Regions from separate parts of the Kitasatospora sp. NPDC092039 genome, predicted to be linked through region 3. Evidence: riboswitches for the same ligand, from Rfam matches in the RefSeq annotation. Region 3 holds a riboswitch; each other region holds the start of a gene.

Region 1 (7,104 bases), on a different contig from region 3:
GGCGTCGCAGCGCTCGATGCCCTCGCGCAGTGCACGGGTGTCGAAGGCGGCGGGGGCCGCCGTGGTGGTCATGGTCTCGCTCCTCCGGTCGGGTTCCGTCGGCTCGTACCTTGAGCGTACGCCCGGCGGTCCGTGCCCGGGGGAGCGGGATCCGGGCCGGTCAGCGGGCCGGCACGGTGCGCAGGTAGCCGGCCAGCGCGCTGATCGCGGCCGGGTTGCGCGGGCTCTCCACCAGGTCGACGTAGTCCATCACGAAGATCCGGTCGTTCCTGATCGCGGCCACGTTCGCCAGCGGCGGGAAGGACGTGAGGAACCGCCGCTTCTCCTCGGCGCCGGTGTCGCCGTAGTTGTTGATCACGATCACCTCCGGGTCGCGCCGCACCACGCTCTCCCAGCCGGCCGTGACCCAGCTGTCGGTGAGGTCGCCCATCACGTTGGTCCCGCCCGCCCTGGCGATGATCTCGTTCGCGGCGGCGAACTTCCCGGCGGTGTACGGCTTGTCCTGCCCGCTGTCGTACAGGAAGACGGACGGGCGGCGCTCGGGCCGGGGGACGGCGGCGATCTGCGCCTTGAAGTCGGCGACCAGCCGGTCGGCGCGGTCCCTGACGTCGAAGATCTCGCCGAGGTTGGCCAGGTCGGTGTAGAGCGCCTCCAGCGGGTCCATCACGCCGCGTTCGGTGCCCTTGCCGCTGCGGCAGGACTCGCTGAGCACGTACGAGTCGATGCCCAGCGTCCGGAAGGCCTGCGGGGTGACGCCCCGGCCCTCGTCGAAGCCGTAGTGCCAGCCGGCGAAGACCAGGTCGGCCTTGGCGTCCAGCGCGATCTCCTTGGTGATCTGCTGCTTGGAGAGCCACTTCGTCCGCTGGTAGCCGTCCTTCCAGGCGACCTGGTCGATCCTCCCCTTGTCGTCGGGCATCACGTAGCCGGCCATCCGGTCGGCGAGGCCGAGCGAGAGCATCAGCTCGGTGATGCCGACGTCGTTGGTCACCGCCCGGGCGGGCTTGCGGTCGAAGGTGAGCTCCTCGCCGCAGTTCCGCACCGTCACCGGGTAGTGGGCGGAGGCGGTGGCGGCCTCCTTCGGGGCGATCTCGGCGCCGCAGCCGGCGAGTCCGAGGGCGAGCAGGGTGGTGACGGCAACGGCCTTGGTGCGCACGGTGGTTCCTCCGGGGGACGGATCAGGCGGAGTGGTCGAGGCGGTCGAACAGCAGCTGGAGGGCGCCGGTCCCGGGGTGCCGCACCGGGGTGGCCCGGACGCCGAACACCTCGGCGAGCAGGGCGGGTCGGAGCACCTCGTGGGGCGGACCGGAGGCGACGATCCGGCCGGCCCGCAGCACGTACAGCAGGTCGCAGTGGCCCGCCGCGAGGTTGAGGTCGTGCAGCGCGGTGAGCACCGTCGGGCCGGCCTCGCGGGCGAGCGCCAGCACCTCCAACTGGTGGGCGATGTCGAGGTGGTTGGTGGGTTCGTCCAGCACCAGCAGGCGCGGCTCCTGGACCAGCGCGCGGGCGAACAGCACCCGCTGCTTCTCGCCCCCGGACAGGCTCAGGAAGCCCCGGTCGGCGAGGTGTCCGGCGCGCACCTTGCGCAGTGCCTCGGCGCAGCGCTCCGCGTCCCCCGCGGCCGGGCCGCCGAAGCCGCGGCGGTGCGGCAGCCGGCCCATGGCGACCACCTCGGAGACGGTGAAGTCGAACTCGGCGGAGTGCTCCTGGGTCAGCGCGGCCACCCGGCGGGCGCTCTCCCGGGCGGTGAGGGCGTGCAGGTCGTCGCCGGCCAGCCGGACCACGCCGCCGGCCGGCTCCAGCACCCGGTAGACGCAGCGCAGCAGGGTCGACTTGCCGCTGCCGTTCGGGCCGATCAGCCCGACCACCTGCCCGGCGGCGGCCGCCAGGGACACCTCGTGGACCAGCCGGGTGCCGGCCAGTTCCACCGAGACGGCGTCGACGGCGAGGTCCTGGGCCCGCGTCGGCCCGGTCCCGGCCGCCGCCTCGATCACGTCGGTCACCGGTTGCCTCCGAAGGCCTGGCCGCGGCGGCGCATCATCACCAGGAAGGCGGGCACGCCGAGGACCGCGGTGAACACCCCGACGGGCAGTTCGGCGGGTGCCAGCAGGGTGCGCGAGGCGATGTCCACCCAGACCAGCAGCAGCGCCCCGGCGAGCGGCGCGACCACCAGTACCCGGCGGTGACCGGCGCCGACCAGCATCCGCGACAGGTGCGGCATCAGCAGCCCGACGAAGCCGATCGCCCCGCTGACGGCGACCACGGTGCCGGTGACGGCGGCGGTCACCACGAACAGCTCGCGGCGCAGCCGGTCCGGGTCCACGCCGAGCGAGGCGGAGGTCTCGTCGCCCATCGCGAGCGCGTCCAGCCGCCCGCCGGCGCCGGTCAGGTAGGCGAGGCCGGCCAGCACCGTGGCGGCGGCGATCGGCACCTTGCCCCAGGTGGCGCCGCCGAGGCTGCCGAGCAGCCACATCATGGCGTCCCGGGCGGCCTCGCCGCGGTCGGCGGCGAAGACCATCAGGGTGGTGGTGGCGGAGAAGCCGTAGGACAGGGCGGTGCCGGTGAGCACCAGGCGCAGCGGGGTGAGCCCGTACGCGGTGCGGGCGGCGAGGTAGACCAGCGTCATGGCGGCCAGGGCCGAGCCGAAGGCGGAGGCGGAGACGGCCCACACCCCGAGCGAGGCGAAGGCCCCGAACAGCAGGACGGCGTTGGCGCCGACGGCGGCGCCGGAGGAGACGCCGAGCACGAAGGGGTCGGCCAGCGCGTTGCGCACCAGCGCCTGGACGGCGACCCCGCAGGCGGCCAGCCCGGCGCCGACGACGGCGGCCAGCACGGTGCGCGGCAGCCGGATCTCCCAGACGATCGCGTACGCGGCCGCCTCGCCCGCGTCCAGCCGACCACCCGTCAGCCCGGCGCCCAGCAGGCGCAGCACCCGGGGCAGGCCGAGGCCGGAGGAGCCCAGGGCGACTCCGCAGACCAGCGACAGCAGCAGCGCGACGGCGAGGCCGACGGCGAGCGGGGCGACGGGTGTGCGCCGGGCGGGCGGGCCGGCTGCACGGTCTGCGGGTGCGCGGTTCACGGGGACGCCTTGCCTCGGGCCGCGGGTGCGCCGGGGCGGGCGCGGGCCGCAGGTGTGCCGGGGCGCCGTTCCCCTCGCAGTCCGCGGCGAGTTGTCGGGAGGTCAGCGGCCGAGGGCGATCGGGCTGGCGCGGTCGTACGGGCTGGTACGGCCGCGCTCACCGTTGCGGGTCAGCGCCGGATTCACACCGGACTTCCCCCTCGGACGCCCTGGCAGCATAACAGCCACTCAGGGCAGGCAACCCTTACCGGGGGTGGGTCGGGCGGTGAACGCGCGACCGCCCCCGTCCGGCTGTGCGGACGGGGGCGGTCGGGTGGCGACGCGTCAGGCTCAGGCCTGCTTGGTCTCCCAGAAGATCTTGTCGACCTCGGCGATCAGGTCCAGCAGGGCCTGGCCGGTGGCCGGGTCGGTGGACGCCTTGGCGGCCGAGGCGGCCTTCAGGGTGTCGTTGATCAGCTGGTGCAGCTGCGGGTACTTCTCGAAGTGCGGGGCCTTGAAGTAGTCGCTCCACAGCACCGAGATGTGGTGCTTTACGGCCTCGGCGCGCTGCTCCTTGATGATGATGGCGCGGGCGCGGAAGTGCGAGTCCTCGTTGGCCTGGTACTTCTCCTGGGTGGCCTTGACCGACTCGGCCTCGAGCTTGGCCTGGGCGGGGTCGTACACGCCGCAGGGCAGGTCGCAGTGGGCGTGGGCGGTGGCGCGCGGTGCAAACAGACGAGAGAACATGGGAGTCCTTCCTTAGATCGTCTTCCCGCGCCCGAGATTACCCTTCCGTCCTCGCGGTTTCGCGGTCGGGCGGCGGGCCTAGGGCAAAAGACGGACCCGGAACCGGGGTAATCCGGACATCGGGCCGGTGACGGTCCGTACGGCAGACTGGGGGCGGGGCGGAGCGGGAGGAGGAGTCGTGGCGCGGAGCACGCGACCGGAGGGCGCCGGAGCCGGCGGACGGGACCGGGGCGGCGCGCTGCCGTTCGGACTGGTCGACGTGGCCGGGCCGTCGATGGTACCGACCCTGCGCGAGGGCGACCAGCTGCTGGTCCGCTACGGCGCGCCGGTCCGGCCGGGGGCGGTGGTGCTCTTCCGGCACCCCTTCCAGCAGGACCTGCTGGTGGTGAAACGGGCCGTCGAGCGCCGGTCCAAGGGCTGGTGGCTGCTCTCCGACAACCGTCCGGTGGACAGCGACAGCCGCAGCTACGGCGCCGTCCCGGACGAACTGGTGCTCGGCCGGGTGCTGCTGCGGCTGCGGCCGAGCCCGGCCTGGCTGGCGCCGGGGCGCCGGCTGGAGCGGCTGTTGCTCACCCCGCGGCTGGCCCGGGTGCCGGGCCTGGCCCGCCGGCTGGGCGCCTGGGTGGACGGGGTCTAGGACCTCCAGGACCTACTCGCGGGCCGCCGCCTCCGCCTCCTGGCGCTTGCGGGCCCGGTAGGCGGCCACGTTGGCGCGGGTCGCGCAGCGGTCCGAGCAGTAGCGGCGGGAGCGGTTGGTCGAGGTGTCCAGGTAGGCGTTGCGGCAGGGCGCGGCCTGGCAGATGCCGAGCCGGTCGGCGCCCAGCTCGGTCAGGTGGACGGCCAGGCCCATGCAGGCGACCGCGCTGAAGTGCGCGGTGGCGGTCGGCGAGTTGTCGGCCAGGTGCAGGTGCCAGCGCGGCCGTCCGGCGTCGTCCAGGTAGTCGTGCCCGGAGATCAGCGGGCTGACCGGGTACTCCATGAGCAGGCTGTTCAGCAGGTCGACGCCGCGGATCTCGTCCCCGTCGGCGGCGGCCTCGAAGACCCCGCGCAGCCGGGTCCGTACCGCCCGCAGCCGGGGCAGGTCGGACTCGTCGGCGAGGGCGGCGGCCCGCGAGGAGTCGGAGAACAGGGCGCGCACCGCCTCCACGGAGGTCAGCGCGTCGGTGCCGCGCTCGGGCTCCTCGGTGTTCACCAGCCGGACGGCGAGGTCGGCGTAGGCGGCGAGCTCCACAGGGGTCCTTCCAGGATTCGGTAACGGGCTGACTGCCTCCAGCCTATTACCCGGATGGGGATTCCAGCCTATTACCCGGGCGGGGAAAGGGACGGCGCCCGGCAGGACGGGTCTGCCGGGCGCCGGTGGTACGGGCTTCAGAGCACCTTGGACAGGAAGGCCCTGGTGCGCTCGTGCCGGGGGTCGGTGAGCACCTCGCGGGGGTTGCCGGACTCGACCACCACACCGCCGTCCATGAACACCAGCGCGTCGCCGACCTCGCGGGCGAAGCCCATCTCGTGGGTGACGACCACCATGGTCATGCCCTCCTCGGCGAGGCCGCGCATGACGTCGAGGACGTCGCCGACCAGCTCCGGGTCGAGCGCCGAGGTGGGCTCGTCGAAGAGCATCAGCTTGGGCTTCATGGCCAGCGCGCGGGCGATCGCCACGCGCTGCTGCTGGCCGCCGGAGAGCTGCGAGGGGTAGTTCTTCGCCTTGTCGGCGAGGCCGACCCGCTGCAGCAGGGCCATGCCGCGCTCGCGGGCCTCGGCCTTGCTCTCGCCCTTGACCTGGACCGGCGCCTCCATGACGTTCTCGATGGCGGTCATGTGCGGGAACAGGTTGAAGCGCTGGAAGACCATGCCGATGTCGCGCCGCTTGAGGGCGACCTCGCGGTCCTTGAGCTCGTGCAGCCGGTCGCCCTTCTGGCGGTAGCCGACCAGCTCGCCGTCCACCCAGAGGCGGCCGCCGTTGATCTTCTCCAGGTGGTTGATGCACCGCAGGAAGGTCGACTTGCCGGAGCCCGAGGGGCCGATCAGGCAGAACACCTCGCCCTGCTTGACCTCCAGGTCGATGCCCTTGAGCACCTCGACCAGGCCGTAGGACTTGTGCACGTTCTCGGCGCGCACCATGGGCTCGACGGCCGCCGTGGCGCCGGCGGGGGACTTGGTCAGATCGGTCATACGTGACCACCTCCCTCGAGCCCCGGGACGACGTCGGCGTTCGTCCTGGGGGCGGGCTTCCCGGCGAACAGGCCCCGCAGCCGCTGCAGCGGGGTGGGCGGGAGGGTGCGGTTGGAGCCTCGGGCGTAGTGGCGCTCGATGTAGTACTGGCCGATGGTCAGCACCGAGGTGAAGAACAGGTACCAGAGGCTCACCACGATGAGCAGCGGGATGTTCTGGTAGTTCCGGGAGTAGATGACCTGGCCGGCCCGGAAGATCTCCTCCAGGGAGATCACGGAGACCAGCGAGGTGGTCTTGAGCATCGAGATGGTCTCGTTGCCGGTCGGCGGGATGATCACCCGCATGGCCTGCGGCAGGACGATCCGGCGCATGGTCTGGAACCGGCTCATGCCGAGCGCGTGCGAGGCCTCGCTCTGGCCCTCGTCCACCGACTGGATGCCGCCGCGGACGATCTCCGCCATGTAGGCGGCCTCGTTGAGGCCGAGGCCCAGCAGCGCGGCGACGAAGGTCGGGATCAGCACGTTGGTCTGCTCGGACCAGAACTCCGGCCCCCACGGGACGCCGATCGACAGCTTGGCCCAGATCAGGCCGAGGAAGTTCCAGAACACCAGCTGCACCAGCACCGGGGTGCCGCGGAAGATCCAGATGTAGACCCACGCGACGCCGGCCAGCAGCGGGTTCGGGGACAGGCGCATCACCGCGAGGATGATGCCGCCGACCACACCCATGAGCATGGCGAGCACGGTCAGTTCCAGCGTCACCAGCAGGCCGTGCATGATGCTGTCGTGGAACAGGTACTTCCCGACGACGTCCCACTTGAAGGCGGGGTTGGTGAAGAGGGCGCTCAGCAGCATCGCCGCGAGCAGGGCGATGACGACGGCGCCCGCCCAGCGTCCGGGGTGGCGGACGGGGACGGCCTTGATGGTCTCAGGCCGCCCCTTCTCCGCCGTCCCCTTGTCCAAAGAGTTCACGGTGTGGCCTCGGGGGAGAAGATGAAGCGTACGAGGGTCAGCTGACGGCGCCGTTGACGGCCGACTTTTCGATGGCGCCGGCCTCGACACCCCACTTGGTGAGGATCTGCTTGTAGGTGCCGTCGTCGATCAGCGACTGGACGGCGCCCTGGACGGCCG
Region 2 (7,104 bases), on a different contig from region 3:
GCGGCGAAGGCCAGCGGGTTCTCGGGCTTCTCGATGTCGGAGAAGAGGGTGGCCGACTCGCGGGTCAGCCCGCTGAGGAAGACCTCCAGCCCCGGGTTGACGCCACCGGGCAGCTCGCCGGGGTACTTGGGGACGGTGAGCGGGTCGATGAGGGCTACGGTGCCGCCGATGCTGGTGAGCATGTTGCAGACCAGGCCGAAGTGCGACATCTCGTCGAAGACGATCTCGCGGATGGTGCGGCGGACGGGCTGGGTCTTGTCGGTGATCGACCAGAGCGCGGTGGCGTAGGGCGGGATGGTGGAGAGCTCCAGCATGACCGCCCGCTGGAGCGCGTCCTTGAGCTCCTGCTCGCTCCAGTCCTCCTCGGCGATGTTCATGAGCTGGACGATCGCGTCGCTCTCGTAGTCCAGGATGCCGGTCGTCGCCACGGGGTACCCCTTTCGTTCGGCTGTGCGCCGGACCGTAGCCGGGGCTCGGTCGTCCGCAGGCGTGGAACGGCGGTGCGGCCCGGGAGTTCATCCGGACGGGCGCGCGTGGACCTGCGGCCGCCCCGCCCGGCGTTCATGCCGGGCGGGGCGGGGGAGTCCTGGCCGGCTGACCGCGGCTCGAACGACCCGGGCGGGTCGGCGCCGCTCCTCCCGGCCGAGGCCTGGTCGTCCTTCCTCTCCGGGGTCAGGTCCGGGGAGTTTCCGACCGACTGATGTCACAGCGGTGCCCCGCACGGGCTGTGGCCGTGCGGGGCACCGCTGTCGTTCGTTCTTCTCTAGAAGTCGTCGTCGAAGGCGACGGTGCCCTCGACGGCGACCTGGTACGCCGACACCCGGCGCTCGAAGAAGTTGGTCAGCTCCTGGACGTTCTGGAGCTCCATGAAGCCGAACGGGTTCGTCGACCCGTAGCGGATCGGCAGGCCGAGGCGCGCGAGGCGCTGGTCCGCCACCGCCTGCAGGTACTCCCGCATCGACGCGGTGTTCATGCCGGGCAGGCCGTCACCGCACAGGTCCTGGGCGAACTGGAGCTCGGCCTCGACGGCCTCCTCCAGCATCTCCGTGACCTGCTTGGCCATCTCGTCGTCGAAGAGGTCGGGCTCCTCCTCGCGGACGGTGTCGACCACCGACATGGCGAAGTCCATGTGCATGGACTCGTCGCGGAACACCCAGTTGGTGCCGGTGGCCAGGCCGTGCAGCAGGCCCCGGCTGCGGAACCAGTACACGTAGGCGAACGCGCCGTAGAAGAACAGGCCTTCCACACACGCGGCGAAGCAGATCAGGTTGAGCAGGAACGCCCGCCTGTCCTCCTTCGTCTGCAGCGACTCGATGTGGTCGACCGCGTTCATGTACTTGAAGCAGAACTGGGCCTTCTGGCGGATGGAGGGGATGTTCTCCACCGCGGCGAAGGCCGCGTTGCGGTCCTCCGGGTCGGGCAGGTAGGTGTCGAGCAGCGTCAGGTAGAACTGGACGTGCACGGCCTCTTCGAACAGCTGCCGCGAGAGGTACAGCCGCGCCTCCGGGGAGTTGATGTGCTTGTAGAGGCTCAGCACCACGTTGTTGGAGACGATCGAGTCGCCGGTGGCGAAGAACGCGACCAGTCGCCCGATGAGGTGCCGCTCGCCCTCGCTGAGCTTCGCCAGGTCCGCGACGTCCGAGTGCAGGTCCACCTCCTCCACCGTCCAGGTGTTCTTGATGGCGTCCCGGTACCGGTCGTAGAACGACGGGTAGCGCATCGGGCGCAGGGTCAGCTCGAAGCCGGGGTCGAGCAGCATCTTGCGGTCTTCGGACTGGGACATTACTGGCAGGCCTCGCAGGACTCGGGGTTCTCCAGGGAGCAGGCGATGGCGGCTTCCTGCTCCGGGGTGAGGGTCGGGCTGTTCACGGGCACGGGCGCCGGCGCGGCGGCGCGGGCGGTGCCGGACGCGGCCTGGGCGATGCGGGTGGCCGGGCGCGAACGCAGGTAGTAGGTGGTCTTCAGGCCGACCTTCCACGCGTAGGCGTACATCGAGCTGAGCTTGCCGATGGTCGGCGCCGCCATGAACAGGTTCAGGGACTGGCTCTGGTCCAGGTACGGCATGCGGGCCGCCGCCAGGTCGATCAGCGCGCGCTGCGGCAGCTCCCAGGCCGTCCGGTACAGCGAACGGACCTCGGCGGGCAGCCAGTTCAGCTCCTGCACCGAGCCGTTGGCGTCGCGCAGGGCGTCCCGGGTCTGCTGGTCCCAGACGCCCAGCTCCTTGAGCTCGCGCACCAGGTACGGGTTGACCTGGAGGAACTCACCGCTCAGCGTCTCGCGCTTGAACAGGTTGGACACCTGCGGCTCGATGCACTCGTACACGCCGGCGATGGAGGCGATGGTCGCGGTCGGCGCGATGGCCAGCAGAAGCGAGTTGCGCAGGCCGGTCTCGGCGATCCGGGCGCGCAGCGCCGTCCAGCGGTCGGCCCACTGCGGGGCGGCGCTCGGGAAGTGGTCGATGTGCAGCTCGCCGCGGGCGGCGCGGGTCTCGCCGTACGCCTCGTGGCGGCCCAGCTGCTCGGCCAGGTCGGCGGAGCGCTCGTAGGCGGTGAGCATGATGCGCTCGGCGATCAGCGTGGACAGCTGCTTCGCCTCGGCGGAGTCGAAGTCGATCCGCAGCTGGAAGAAGACGTCCTGGAGGCCCATCACGCCCAGGCCGACCGGCCGCCAGCGGGAGTTGGACGTCCCGGCCTCGGTGGTCGGGTAGAAGTTGATGTCCACCACGCGGTCGAGGAAGGTGACGGCGGTGCGCACGGTGGCGTCCAGCCGCTCCCAGTCCATGGCGCCGAGCAGGTCGGCGGCCGAGGCGCCGGAGGCCACGTGGGCGCCCAGGTTAACCGAGCCCAGGTTGCAGACGGCGGTCTCGGAGTCGTCCGTGACCTCCAGGATCTCGGTGCACAGGTTGGAGGAGTGCACCGTGCGGCCCGGCAGCGCGGTCTGGTTGGCGGCGCGGTTGGAGGCGTCCTTGAAGGTCATCCAGCCGTTGCCGGTCTGCGCCAGGGTCCGCATCATGCGGGCGTACAGGGTCTGCGCCGGGATGGTGCGCACGGCCTTGCCGGCCTGCTCGGCCTTGCGGTACGCCTCGTCGAAGTCGGCGCCCCACAGGTCGACCAGCTCGGGCACGTCGGCCGGCGAGAACAGCGACCAGTCCTCGTCGGCGTTGACCCGGCGCATGAACTCGTCCGGGATCCAGTGCGCCAGGTTGAGGTTGTGGGTGCGGCGGGCCTCTTCGCCGGTGTTGTCGCGGAGCTCCAGGAACTCCTCGATGTCGGCGTGCCAGGTCTCCAGGTAGACGCAGGCCGCGCCCTTGCGGCGGCCGCCCTGGTTGACGGCGGCGACCGAGGAGTCGAGGGTGCGCAGGAACGGCACGATGCCGTTGGACTTGCCGTTGGTGCCGCGGATCAGGCTGCCGCGCGAGCGGATGCGCGAGTAGGACAGGCCGATGCCGCCGGCGTGCTTGGAGAGGCGGGCGATCTGCGCGTAGCGGTTGTAGATCGAGTCCAGGTTGTCCAGCGGCGAGTCGAGCAGGTAGCAGCTCGACATCTGGGGGTGCCGGGTGCCGGAGTTGAAGAGCGTCGGCGAGGAGGTCAGGTACTCCAGGCGGCTCATCAGGCCGTACAGCTCGGCCACCTCGCGCACCGACTGCTCGCTGTCGCCGACCGCCAGGCCGCAGGCGACGCGCAGCAGGAAGTGCTGCGGGGTCTCGATCACCTTGCGGGTGATCGGGTGGCGCAGCAGGTAGCGGGACTGCACGGTGCGCAGGCCGAAGTACTCGAAGCGGTCGTCGCCCGCGGGGTCGACCAGCGCGTCCAGGGCGGCGGCGTGCTTGGCGACGAAGGCCGCGGTGGTGTCGCCGATCAGGCCCTCGGCGTGGCCGACGGCGATCGAGGCGGAGAAGGACGTCGAGCCCTGGCTGTTCGCCTCGTCGACGATCTCCAGGGCGAGCAGGCGGGCGGCCAGCTTCGAGTACTGGGGGTCCTCGGCGATCATCGACGCGGCGGCGTCCACGGCCAGCCCGCGGAGTTCGGCGAAGTCCGAGCCGGCGTGGCGGCCGCGCAGCGCGGCGGCGGCGACGTGGCCGGGGTCGACCTCGGTGAGGTCGGTGCTGCGGTCGGTGAGCAGCCGCAGCAGGGCGCCGCCGGGGTCGGAGACCGTCGGGTCGGTGAAGGCGGTACCGGAGCCCTGGGCGGGCAGGGTGGCTGAGGCAGCGGTGGTCAAGGCGCTCTCTCCTGGCGGCGATCGGCGGCGGTGATCGGGGGCCACCGGGCCGATCGGGGCAGGGGAGCACGGCACGAACGCAGACGGCGTCGCGCGACGGTGACTCCCCGGCCCGCCCGCGAGGCCCGGAGGGGTAATGCTCGTGCCGGCGCGGCCTCTGCGGGAGGGCCGTGGCGCACGCCGTCGGCAGGTACTCGGACTCGCGGGCACGGCTGCTGGAGCCGCCCGCACACCGCTGCGGGGCAGTCCCGGATTCGCACCGGGTTCCCCTGCATCGACAGCAGGAGTGAGCATACATGTAGTGCCGCCGGACTGCGGTGGCACCATATGTTGTGGCTGTCGTGTCGCGGGTGCGGATGTGGCGGGCGCCCGGTCAGTGCTTGAGATAGACCTTGTACGTACTCGAATCACCGGTCGGCGAGGTGAATTGGGCGATCAGCCGGTAGTGCCCGGCGTCGGCCAGGGCCGCGCTCAGGGCCCGGTCGGTGGCCCTCGGCGCGGTGCTGTCGAGGACGACCATGGTGAACCAGCCGTCGCGGATGGCGGCCACGCTGCCGTCGTCCCCGTGGTGCTGGACCCCGGCGCCGTCGCGGTACTCCGTACCGGCCCGCGCGGAGACCCACTGCTCGGGCCTGGAGACGCTCCCCAGGTAGTACTCGGCGAGTCCGTCGACCTCGGTGAGGTAGCGGCCCTGGGGCTCCGTGTGGACCCGCAGGACGGCCAGCAGGCGGCCGGAGTCGGGCCCGTTCTGGTAGCGCAGGGCGGACTGCTCCAGGCCGAGGGCGAGCAGGGCGACCCAGACCAGGATGCCCAGCTGGGGGTGGCGGAAGTGGGCGCCGACCAGCCGGGTCAGGCCGACCCCGGCGAGCGGGGCGGCGAGCAGCATGCCGTAGCCGAGGTGGCGGAACAGCGCGCCGGAGGTGCCGGTCCACAGGTGGGCGGCGGGCACGAGCAGGGCGGTGACGGTCAGCACGGCACCGAGCAGGGCCCGTTGGCCCCGGGTGGTGGGGACGGGGTCCTTCTCGGCCGCGTCGTGCTCGTTCATCTGCTCGCGGCGCGCGTAGGCGATGGTGCCGGCCACCGCGAGGACGGTGAACAGGCCGGCCCACTGGAGCGTGCCGAGCAGGATCGAGCCGGCCGAGCCGGGGGCATTGCCCTGCGAGGGCGACCACCCGGCGACCCGGCCGAGCGTTCCGTACGGGAGCAGCAGGACGAGGGTGCCGGCGCCCGTCAGCAGCGCGCGCAGGGCGGCCGGGCCGGCCCGGTGCCGCGGCCGGGCGCAGGCGAAGGCGAGGGCGACCAGGGCCGGGACGGCGAAGGCCGCGGAGTAGGCCACGGCGCAGGCCAGCGCCGCGGGTGGGGCGGCGAGCAGGGCCAGGGCCGGGTGGCGGCGGGCGGTGAACACCGTGGTCCAGGCCGCGAGGGCGACCAGCAGCACGGCGAGGGACTCGGGCGCGGCGTAGAAGCCGACCACGACGGTGGACTGGAGGACGGCGTACACGCCGATGGCGCAGATGGCGACCCGCTCGTTGAACAGCCGCCGGGTCAGCGAGTACAGCAGCACCGTGGTGAGCAGCGCGAAGCCGAGGCTGAGCAGCCGGGTGCCCCAGATGCCGCTGGCGTCGGCGGCGGCGCCCGCCAGCGGCGGGTAGAGCCAGGGCGAGCCGTGCACCCGGTCGACCAGGTCGGTGGTGACCGGGGTGCCGTGCATCAGGTTGGCCAGCTGCTGGCGACCGGCGACCATGGCGGCGGCCTCGTCGGGGTGGGCGGCGGCCAGCAGGCGCAGCGAGAGCGCGGCCTGGACGGCCAGGACGGCGCCCAGCAGGCCGCGGGCGATCCAGCGGCGGCGGGGGCTGGTGCCCGGGTCCCAGCCGATCGCGGGGACCTGCGGGATGGTGTACGGGGCCAGTTCGATGCCGTCGGGGTTGTCGACGGGCACGGGCGCCCGGCGCCTACGGCGCTCCGGGCCGTCCTGCGCGGGGATGTCCGGCACCGGGGCGGCGGGGTGGTCCGAGGTGGGGAAGAGGTCGTTGTCCATCAGGGGTTCCGGATGTCGAAGCCGTAGCGGGGGGCGGACACCCGCTTCTTGAAGGCGGCGAGGGTCTCCGGAACGGTCTCGACCCGCCAGTCCGCCCGCTTGACCATGTTGAACCAGATGAAGCCGACGATGTCGTCGTGCGCCTCCATCCCGGAGAACAACTGGTCGACGAAGGCCTGTTGGTGTCTGCCCTGCTCGGTCGCGGTCTCGCTGATGAAGAAGGGCTTGTCGCAGAAGGTGCGGATCTCGGCCATGGTGGGGCCGTACAGGCCCTCGAAGGTCTTGGGTCCGTCGTTGGTGAAGTAGCCGGTCATGCCGGCCCAGTCGACGTAGGTGTCGCCGGGGTAGTACGGCGCCAGGCGGGTGTTGGGCGCGGGGACGGTGATGTTGGGACTCCAGACCCAGATCACGTTGGTGGCGCCGGCCTGGTCGAAGAGGTCGTGGACGTGGCGCCAGGCGGCCACGAAGTCCTGGGGGGTGGCGGCCTGGCGGCCCCACGGATACCAGTCGCCGTTCATCTCGTGGGCGATGCTGATGGCGATCGGCAGGTTCAGCTTGGCGACGGACTTGGCGACGCCGCGCACGTAGTCGTCGGTGTCGCCGGCCGCGATCGAGGCGAGCGAGCGGTCGTGCGGTTCCCAGGCCATGAAGGGCAGTGCGCCGGCCTCGTGGATCCGGCGCACGCCGGCGGTGTCGAAACCGCCCTTCCAGTGGGCGTAGTACTCCATGATGTTGGGCTGCTTGCCGATCGCGGAGCTGTAGCCGGGCAGCGCGTCCATCGTGGCGGGGACGTCGGGCAGGGCGGCGCCGAGGTACTTGTGGCTCGGCTTGAGCAGCGGCGTGACGTC
Region 3 (7,104 bases):
GGCTGGGCTGGGTCATCCGGTGCTCCAGGAGGCGAAGGAGGCGAGTGGGAGGCCGCCCGGGGCCTCGTCCCTCAACGAGGCCCCGGGCGGTGGGGTGGAAGGCGGCTCGTCCCCAACGAGGCCGCCGGGGTGGCTCAGTGGAACTGCTCGGCCTCGGTGGAGCCGGTGAGCGCCAGGGTCTCGGCGTTCGGGTTCAGCGCGGTGGAGACCAGGTCGAAGTAGCCGGTGCCGACCTCGCGCTGGTGCTTCACGGCGGTGTAGCCGTCCGGGACGGCCGCGAACTCGGCCTCCTGGAGGTCGACGTAAGCGGTCATGCCGTGCTCGGCGTAGCCGCGGGCAAGCTGGAACATCGAGTGGTTGAGCGCGTGGAAGCCGGCCAGCGTGATGAACTGGAAGCGGTAACCCATCGCGCCCAACTCCCGCTGGAACTTGGCGATCTGGTCGTCGTCCAGGGCGGCCTTCCAGTTGAAGGACGGCGAGCAGTTGTAAGCCAGCATCTTGTCCGGGTGCTCGGCCTTGATCGCCTCGGCGAACTCCCGGGCCTGGGCGAGGTCCGGGGTGCCGGTCTCCACCCAGATCAGGTCCGCGTACGGCGCGAAGGCGAGGCCGCGGGAGATTACCGGCGCCATACCGGGCTCGACCCGATAGAAGCCCTCGGCGGTGCGCTCGCCGGTGCAGAACCGGGCGTCGCGCTCGTCGACGTCGCTGGTCAGCAGGTTGGCGGCCAGCGCGTCGGTGCGGGCCACGATCACGGTCGGCACGTCCGCGATGTCGGCCGCGAGACGGGCGGAGTTGAGGGTGCGGATGTGCTGGGCGGTGGGCACGAGCACCTTGCCGCCGAGGTGGCCGCACTTCTTCTCCGAGGCGAGCTGGTCCTCGTAGTGGATGCCAGCGGCGCCGGCCGCGATCATGCCCTTGGTCAGCTCGAAGGCGTTCAGAGGGCCGCCGAAGCCCGCCTCGGCGTCGGCGACGATCGGCACCAGCCAGTCCGGACCGTGGTTGCCCTCGGCCGCGTCGATCTCATCCGCCCGCAGCAGCGCGTTGTTGATCCGGCGCACCACCTGGGGAACGGAGTTCGCCGGGTAGAGGCTCTGGTCGGGGTAGGTCTGCCCGGCCTGGTTGGCGTCGGCCGCGACCTGCCAGCCCGACAGGTAGATCGCCTGGAGCCCGGCCTTCACCATCTGCACGGCCTGACCGCCCGTCAGCGCACCGAGGGCGTGGACGTAGTCCTGCTCGTGGAGCTGGCGCCACAGCCGCTCGGCACCGCGCCGGGCCAGGGTGTGCACCTCGCGGACGGTGCCTGACAGGCGGACGACGTCGGCCGCCGTGTACGTGCGCTCGACCCCGGTCCACCGGGGGTCGGAGGCCCAACGGGCGTCCAACTGGGCGGCCCGCTGCTCCTGCTGCTGCCGAACCGACTGAGTCATGGGTCTGCTCCCCAGGGGTGCTCGTTGCGAAGGATGTGACGCACCTCATCGCGAGGGGCGAGTGGGCGGCCGGGTGGCGCCGGGCGGCGGTGGAACACCGCAGGACGTGGACGCCCGGACAGCCCTCCCGACCGCGACCGACCTGGAGTTCTTGCTGCTGTCCTGCGCACCTCCCGGCCGCACCACCGACTCTGGCAGCTCGCGAACCCGGCGTCACCGGTGGACCACTGCCAACTTCTGCGAACGATCCCCGGCGAATCCGCGAAGCTTGCGAAGACCGGACGGTGGCTCCTCCGGCTAGGCTGCCCGCACCCGGTCAGCTCAGGCGCATAGTGGGGAGAACGTCATGGGAAAGGCCTTCGCCGGTGCCAGGCTCCGCCGCCTGCGCGAGGAACGCGGTCTCACCCAGGCCGCCCTCGCCCGGCTGCTCGACCTTTCGCCCAGCTACCTCAACCAGCTGGAGCACGACGCCCGCCCCCTCACCGTGCCGGTGCTGCTGCGCCTCACCGAGGCCTTCGGCGTCGAGGCCGGCTACTTCGCCCCGCCGGACAGCGCCCGGCTCACCGCCGAACTACGCGACGCACTCGGCGACGAGATCGCCGCCGGACGGGTCACCGCCGGGGACCTCGACGAGGTGGCCGCCCGACTGCCCGCCGTGGCGCGCCTGCTCATTGACCTCGGCCGCGACCGACGGGCCGTCGCCGAACAACTCGCCGTCCTCGCCGGCGACCGCGGCCCGGCACCCGACACCCTCACCCCGCACGAACTGGTCCGCGAGTTCTTCTACCGCCGCCGGAACTACCTCGACGAACTCGACACCACAGCCGAGGAATTGGCGGCGAAGATCCGACTCAAGCGGGGCGGGGTGCGGGAGGTGCTGGCCGAGCGGCTGGCCGCCAGGCACGGAGTCCAGATCGCCACCGGGGGCGAGCAGCTCCACCGGTACCACCCGAGGACCCGAGTGCTGCGGCTGTCGGACCGGCTGCGCCCGGGCCAGCAGGCGTTCCGAATGGCCATCCAACTCGCCTATCTGGAGCACGACCCGCTCCTGTCCGAACTCGCCGCCGAGGACAGTTCGGAGGGCTCCACCCCGTGGTCCCTCACCCGGATCGGACTGGCCAACTACTTCGCCGCCGCGCTGGTCCTGCCGTACGCCGCGTTCCACGCCGAGGCGGAGTCGGCCCGGTACGACATCGAGCACCTCGCCGACCACTTCGGCGTCGGCTACGAGACCGTCTGCCACCGCCTCAGCACCCTCCAGCGGCCCCGGCTGCGCGGCGTGCCGTTCTCCTTCGTGCGCGTCGACCGGGCCGGGAACGTCTCCAAACGCCAGTCCGCCACCGACTTCCACTTCTCCCGCACCGGTGGCACCTGCCCCCTGTGGAACGTCTACGAGGCCTTCGCCGCCCCCGGCCGGGTCCACGTCCAGGTCGCCGCCATGCCGGACGGCCGCCGCTACCTCTGGACCGCCCGCGCCATCACCCGCTCACCCGGCGGTTGGGCCCGCCCCACCAAGACCTTCGCCATCGGCCTCGGCTGCGAGATCCGCCACGCCGGACAGCTGGTGTACTCGGCGGGACTGGACCTGGCCGACGAGGCCGCCGCCACCCCCATCGGCCTTGGCTGCAAGGTCTGCGAACGCCCCGCCTGCCCCCAGCGCTCCGCGCCGGCCATCGGCCGCCCACTGGCCGTCGACGAGCACACCAGCACCTTCGTCCCCTACCCGCTCGCGGACTGAACGCCCGGTGCCCGCGAACCGGTCGGTCCGCGGGCACCGGGGCTTGTCGGGTCGGGGGTCAGCTGGCCTTTTCGACACGGGCGGCCCAGCGCTGTTCGACGTTGCTGAAGCGCCAGTAGCCGAGTGCGCAGGCCCAGACGACGACGAACATGCCGACGAGGATGTAGCCGACGTTGTCGAGGCTGATGTCGGCGATCCAGTCGGTGACCGGGTCGGTGAGGTCGAGCTTCTCGTGGAGGACGCCGACGAGTTCGATGGTGCCGATGACAAAGGCGACGGCGATGGACAGGCCGGTGATGGTGAGGTTGTAGTAGACCTTGCGGACCGGGTTGGAGAACGCCCAGTGGTAGGCGAAGTTCATGAACGTGCCGTCGAGGGTGTCGAACAGGCTCATGCCGCAGGCGAAGAGCAGCGGCAGGCAGATGATCGCGTACCAGGGCAGGCCTGAGGCGGCGCCGGAGCCGGCCATCACCATCAGGGCGACCTCGGTGGCGGTGTCGAAGCCGAGGCCGAACAGCACACCGACCGGATACATCTGGCCGGGGCGGCGGATGGACTTGGTCAGGCGGCCGAGGATGCGGTTCATGAAGCCGCGCTCGTCGAGGTGCTTCTCCAGCTGCTTCTCGTCGAACTGGCCGGCGCGCATGGACTTGTAGACGCGGTAGATACCCGCCAGGGCCATCAGGTTGAGCGCCGCGATGAGGTAGAGGAAGGTGCCGGAGACGCTGGTGCCGATGACGCCGAGCCACTGGTGCGTGGTGGACTCGTCGTCGACCAGGGTGCCGGCGATCTGTGCGCCGCCGGCGACCAGCGCGGCCATCGCCATGACGATGCTGGAGTGCCCGAGGGCGAACCAGAAACCGACCGAGACCGGGCGCTGGCCGTCGGCCATCAGCTTGCGGGTGGTGTTGTCGATGGCGGCGATGTGGTCGGCGTCGAAGGCGTGCCGCATGCCCAGGGTGTAGGCGGTGATGCCGAGGCCGACGCCGAAGACCTGGTTGCCGATGGTGTAGTGGTTCGGGGCTATCAGCAGGAACAGCATGCCGAAGGCGACGACATGCATGGCGACGATGACGGCCATGAGCGCGGCGGTGCGGACGGTGTCCTGTCGCTGCCAGCGCGGCGGCAGGGGAAGGGTCGATGACGGCGTTTCGTCGGTGAGGGTCATGACGGCAGGCCTCTCCAGCTCCTCGATGGGGGCGCCCCCGGGGGACTCGGGGGTCGTGCGTGCCGTGGCCGGTCTCCTGGCTTCGGGTGGACCGTCCTTCCCGCATCCGGGCAGGGCGGAGCGCACCCCCGACTCGTCTTCCCGCGCGCCCTGAGGCGCCGGTGACTGCCCGCATCGCTGCGCGCACGTCGGGGGCACTTCCCGTTCACAGTGGCGAGGGCCGCGCCGGATTCGTCCCCTGAGGGGCTGTCACCGGACTTCCCGTGCACCACGGCGGGGAACACCGTATGGGCCCGGCTGCCGTCTCGACAAGCCTGCGCAGCTGCGCATATGTTGCAATAACGCAAAGTGATGACAAGGGCATGGCGGGTGAAGGAGGCTGCACGTGCCGGGGACGATCGACGCTGCCGCTGTCGAGGCGGCTGCCGCGGCGGCGAACGACCGGGACCGACTGCAGGGCGCCGCTGACAGGTTCGCGCTTCTCGCCGAGCCGGGGCGGCTGGCCGTGCTGGTGGCCCTGCGCGCGGCGGGGGCGATCGCGGTCTCGGATCTCGCGCTCGCGTGCGGGATGAATCCGCCGGCCGTCTCGCAGGTCCTGCGCCTGCTGCGGGTTTCGGGCGTCGTCAAGCCGACCAGGTCCGGGCGGATCGTCCGGTACGCGCTGTGCGACGAGCGCGTGGTGCGCCTGCTGGACGATGCGGTGCCGGCACACGGTTAGACGCCGTGCCGGAACGTCTCGTCACGCGGGTGTACGCGACGAAGTACGGAAGCGGCGGCGCGGAGCGGCGCTGTGGTGGTACGGACAGGGGTGCGCCCGACCGCCGGGGCGCGAACGCCTGCCGGCAGTCGGGCGTGGGCCTGTGTCAGGCGTTCTTGGCGTCCGCGAAACGGGCCTGGACGTCCTGCCAGTTGACGACGTCCCACAGGCGGGTGACGTAGTCGGGGCGGACGTTGCGGTACTGGAGGTAGTAGGCGTGCTCCCAGGCGTCGAAGGCAAGGAGCGGGGTGGTGCCCTGGCCGACGTTGCCGTGGTGGTCGTAGACCTGCTCGACGATCAGGCGCTTGCCGAGCGGCTCCCAGGACAGGATGCCCCAGCCGGAGCCCTGCACGCCGGTGGTGGCGGTGGTGAGCTGCTTCTTGAAGGCCTCGAAGCTGCCGAAGTGCTCGGTGATGGCGTCGGCCAGCTCACCCTCGGGGCGGTCGCCGCCCTCGGGCGAGAGGTTCTGCCAGAACAGCGAGTGCAGCACGTGGCCCGACAGGTGGAAGGCGAAGGTCTTCTGCAGGCCGACCAGGCCGCCGAGCTGGTCCTTGTCGCGGGCCTCGGCGAGCTGCTCCAGGGTGTCGTTCGCGCCCTTGACGTAGGCGGCGTGGTGCTTGGAGTGGTGCAGCTCCAGGATCTCGGCGGACATCGCCCGCTCGAGCGCGGAGTAGTCGTACGGCAGGTCGGGAAGCGAGTAGGCGCCCATGCTGGGACGGCCCCTTTCGGAAGGACGGTGATGATCGTGCCGGTCCCACACTATTGCGTATGACTTGCACCTGCGAGCAGTAGGCCCCAGCATGTTGCCAGCGGGGTCGGCCCCGTCGGCCGCACGGGGCGCCCGCCCTTCCGCTGCTGATCGTCTTCCCAACCGGCGCCCGCCGGGACGCACGGCCGACCCTGCGTCAGCCGCTCCGACCCTCCTGGCAATCCGGACACAGGCCGCTGACCACCAGGGCCTCGATCCTGAAACCCGTGTGGAAGCCGGCGGCCCTCAGACCATGGGCCACGAGGCGGTCGGGAAACTCCGCGATCCGCCCGCACTCCACGCACAGTGCGTGGTGGTGGGGCTCGCCGACCAACCCGTAGCTGAACTCTCCCCCGGCTCCGCGTACGGCGTGTAGGAGCCCGAGCTCGACGAGGCGGTCGACCGACCGGTAGGCGGTCGAGACGTTGATGTTCCGGCCGTCCGAGGTGATCCGCTGGTGGATCTCGGCCACAGTCAGATGGCCGCCGTGCTCCCGGATCGCGCCGAGCACCCGCAGACGCGGGCCGGTACAGCGGGCGCCGGCCTCACGGAGCAGCCGACGGCAGTCATCCAGGTGGTCGAAGTCCGGCCCGGATGCAGCCGACCGGGTGGGATCGTCCACGGGGAGGGGCGTGGGGTTCCGTACGAGTGCTGCCTCGCGATCCACTGCGCCTCCTCGCGCTACCCGCGCGCCTGTCGACACGGGCTCCGGTTGCAAAGATATTGCAACTGCGAACGAAGTGCGCTCAGTGATTCCGGCCATCGCCCCGCGACCGAGGGAGACGCCCATGTCAGCCGCGCCCGAAAGCCCCTCCGGCGAGGGCGGCAGATCCGCCCTCAGGCGCATCGGCGCCTCCATGACCCGGCAGGAGTGGACCCGACTCGCCGGCATGGCCGGCTTCATCGCGACCCTGCACGTGGTCGGCTGGTTCGTGCTCGTGGCGCTCGTCGCCCCGCAGGGCCTCAGCCTCGGAGAGAAGGGCTTCGGTGTCGGAATCGGCGTCACCGCCTACACGCTGGGAATGCGGCACGCCTTCGACGCGGACCACATCGCCGCCATCGACAACACCACCCGCAAGTTGATGGCCGACGGCCAGCGGCCGGTGTCCGTGGGCTTCTGGTTCTCCCTCGGGCACTCCAGCATCGTCTTCGGCCTCGCAGCCCTGCTGGCTCTGGGGATCAAAGCCCTGGCCGGCCCGGTCGAGGACGACGCGTCCCAGCTCCACAATGTGACCGGCCTGATCGGCACCACCGTCTCCGGCACGT

What was found. A riboswitch is a leader RNA that binds a small molecule or an ion and turns the genes downstream of it on or off. The one in region 3 is predicted to bind cobalamin.
Region 1: it holds a riboswitch for cobalamin, as region 3 does, so the genes downstream of both, ACIQI7_RS17955 (FecCD family ABC transporter permease) here and ACIQI7_RS15325 (HoxN/HupN/NixA family nickel/cobalt transporter) in region 3, are expected to answer to the same signal.
Region 2: it holds a riboswitch for cobalamin, as region 3 does, so the genes downstream of both, ACIQI7_RS17815 (ribonucleoside-diphosphate reductase subunit alpha) here and ACIQI7_RS15325 (HoxN/HupN/NixA family nickel/cobalt transporter) in region 3, are expected to answer to the same signal.

What each region holds. Positions count from the first base shown of each region.
Region 1 covers NZ_JBIVSD010000008.1:126,830-133,933, forward strand. The annotation lists gene ACIQI7_RS17940 (nuclear transport factor 2 family protein) at 1-72, opposite strand, end outside; gene ACIQI7_RS17945 (ABC transporter substrate-binding protein) at 161-1,153, opposite strand; gene ACIQI7_RS17950 (ABC transporter ATP-binding protein) at 1,176-2,000, opposite strand; gene ACIQI7_RS17955 (FecCD family ABC transporter permease) at 1,997-3,076, opposite strand; cobalamin riboswitch at 3,169-3,317, opposite strand; gene sodN (superoxide dismutase, Ni) at 3,407-3,802, opposite strand; gene sodX (nickel-type superoxide dismutase maturation protease) at 4,077-4,439, shown strand; gene ACIQI7_RS17970 (CGNR zinc finger domain-containing protein) at 4,452-5,033, opposite strand; gene ACIQI7_RS17975 (amino acid ABC transporter ATP-binding protein) at 5,171-5,974, opposite strand; gene ACIQI7_RS17980 (amino acid ABC transporter permease) at 5,971-6,945, opposite strand; gene ACIQI7_RS17985 (ABC transporter substrate-binding protein) at 6,983-7,104, opposite strand, start outside.
Region 2 covers NZ_JBIVSD010000008.1:92,870-99,973, forward strand. The annotation lists gene ACIQI7_RS17805 (ferritin-like protein) at 1-428, opposite strand, end outside; gene ACIQI7_RS17810 (ribonucleotide-diphosphate reductase subunit beta) at 764-1,783, opposite strand; gene ACIQI7_RS17815 (ribonucleoside-diphosphate reductase subunit alpha) at 1,783-4,194, opposite strand; cobalamin riboswitch at 4,386-4,545, opposite strand; gene ACIQI7_RS17820 (glycosyltransferase family 39 protein) at 4,592-6,256, opposite strand; gene ACIQI7_RS17825 (glycoside hydrolase family 26 protein) at 6,256-7,104, opposite strand, start outside.
Region 3 covers NZ_JBIVSD010000006.1:330,449-337,552, forward strand. The annotation lists gene aceB (malate synthase A) at 1-16, opposite strand, end outside; gene aceA (isocitrate lyase) at 135-1,427, opposite strand; gene ACIQI7_RS15320 (short-chain fatty acyl-CoA regulator family protein) at 1,774-3,165, shown strand; gene ACIQI7_RS15325 (HoxN/HupN/NixA family nickel/cobalt transporter) at 3,224-4,333, opposite strand; cobalamin riboswitch at 4,382-4,621, opposite strand; gene ACIQI7_RS15330 (ArsR/SmtB family transcription factor) at 4,719-5,051, shown strand; gene ACIQI7_RS15335 (superoxide dismutase) at 5,197-5,799, opposite strand; gene ACIQI7_RS15340 (Fur family transcriptional regulator) at 5,996-6,742, opposite strand; gene ACIQI7_RS15345 (HoxN/HupN/NixA family nickel/cobalt transporter) at 6,627-7,104, shown strand, end outside.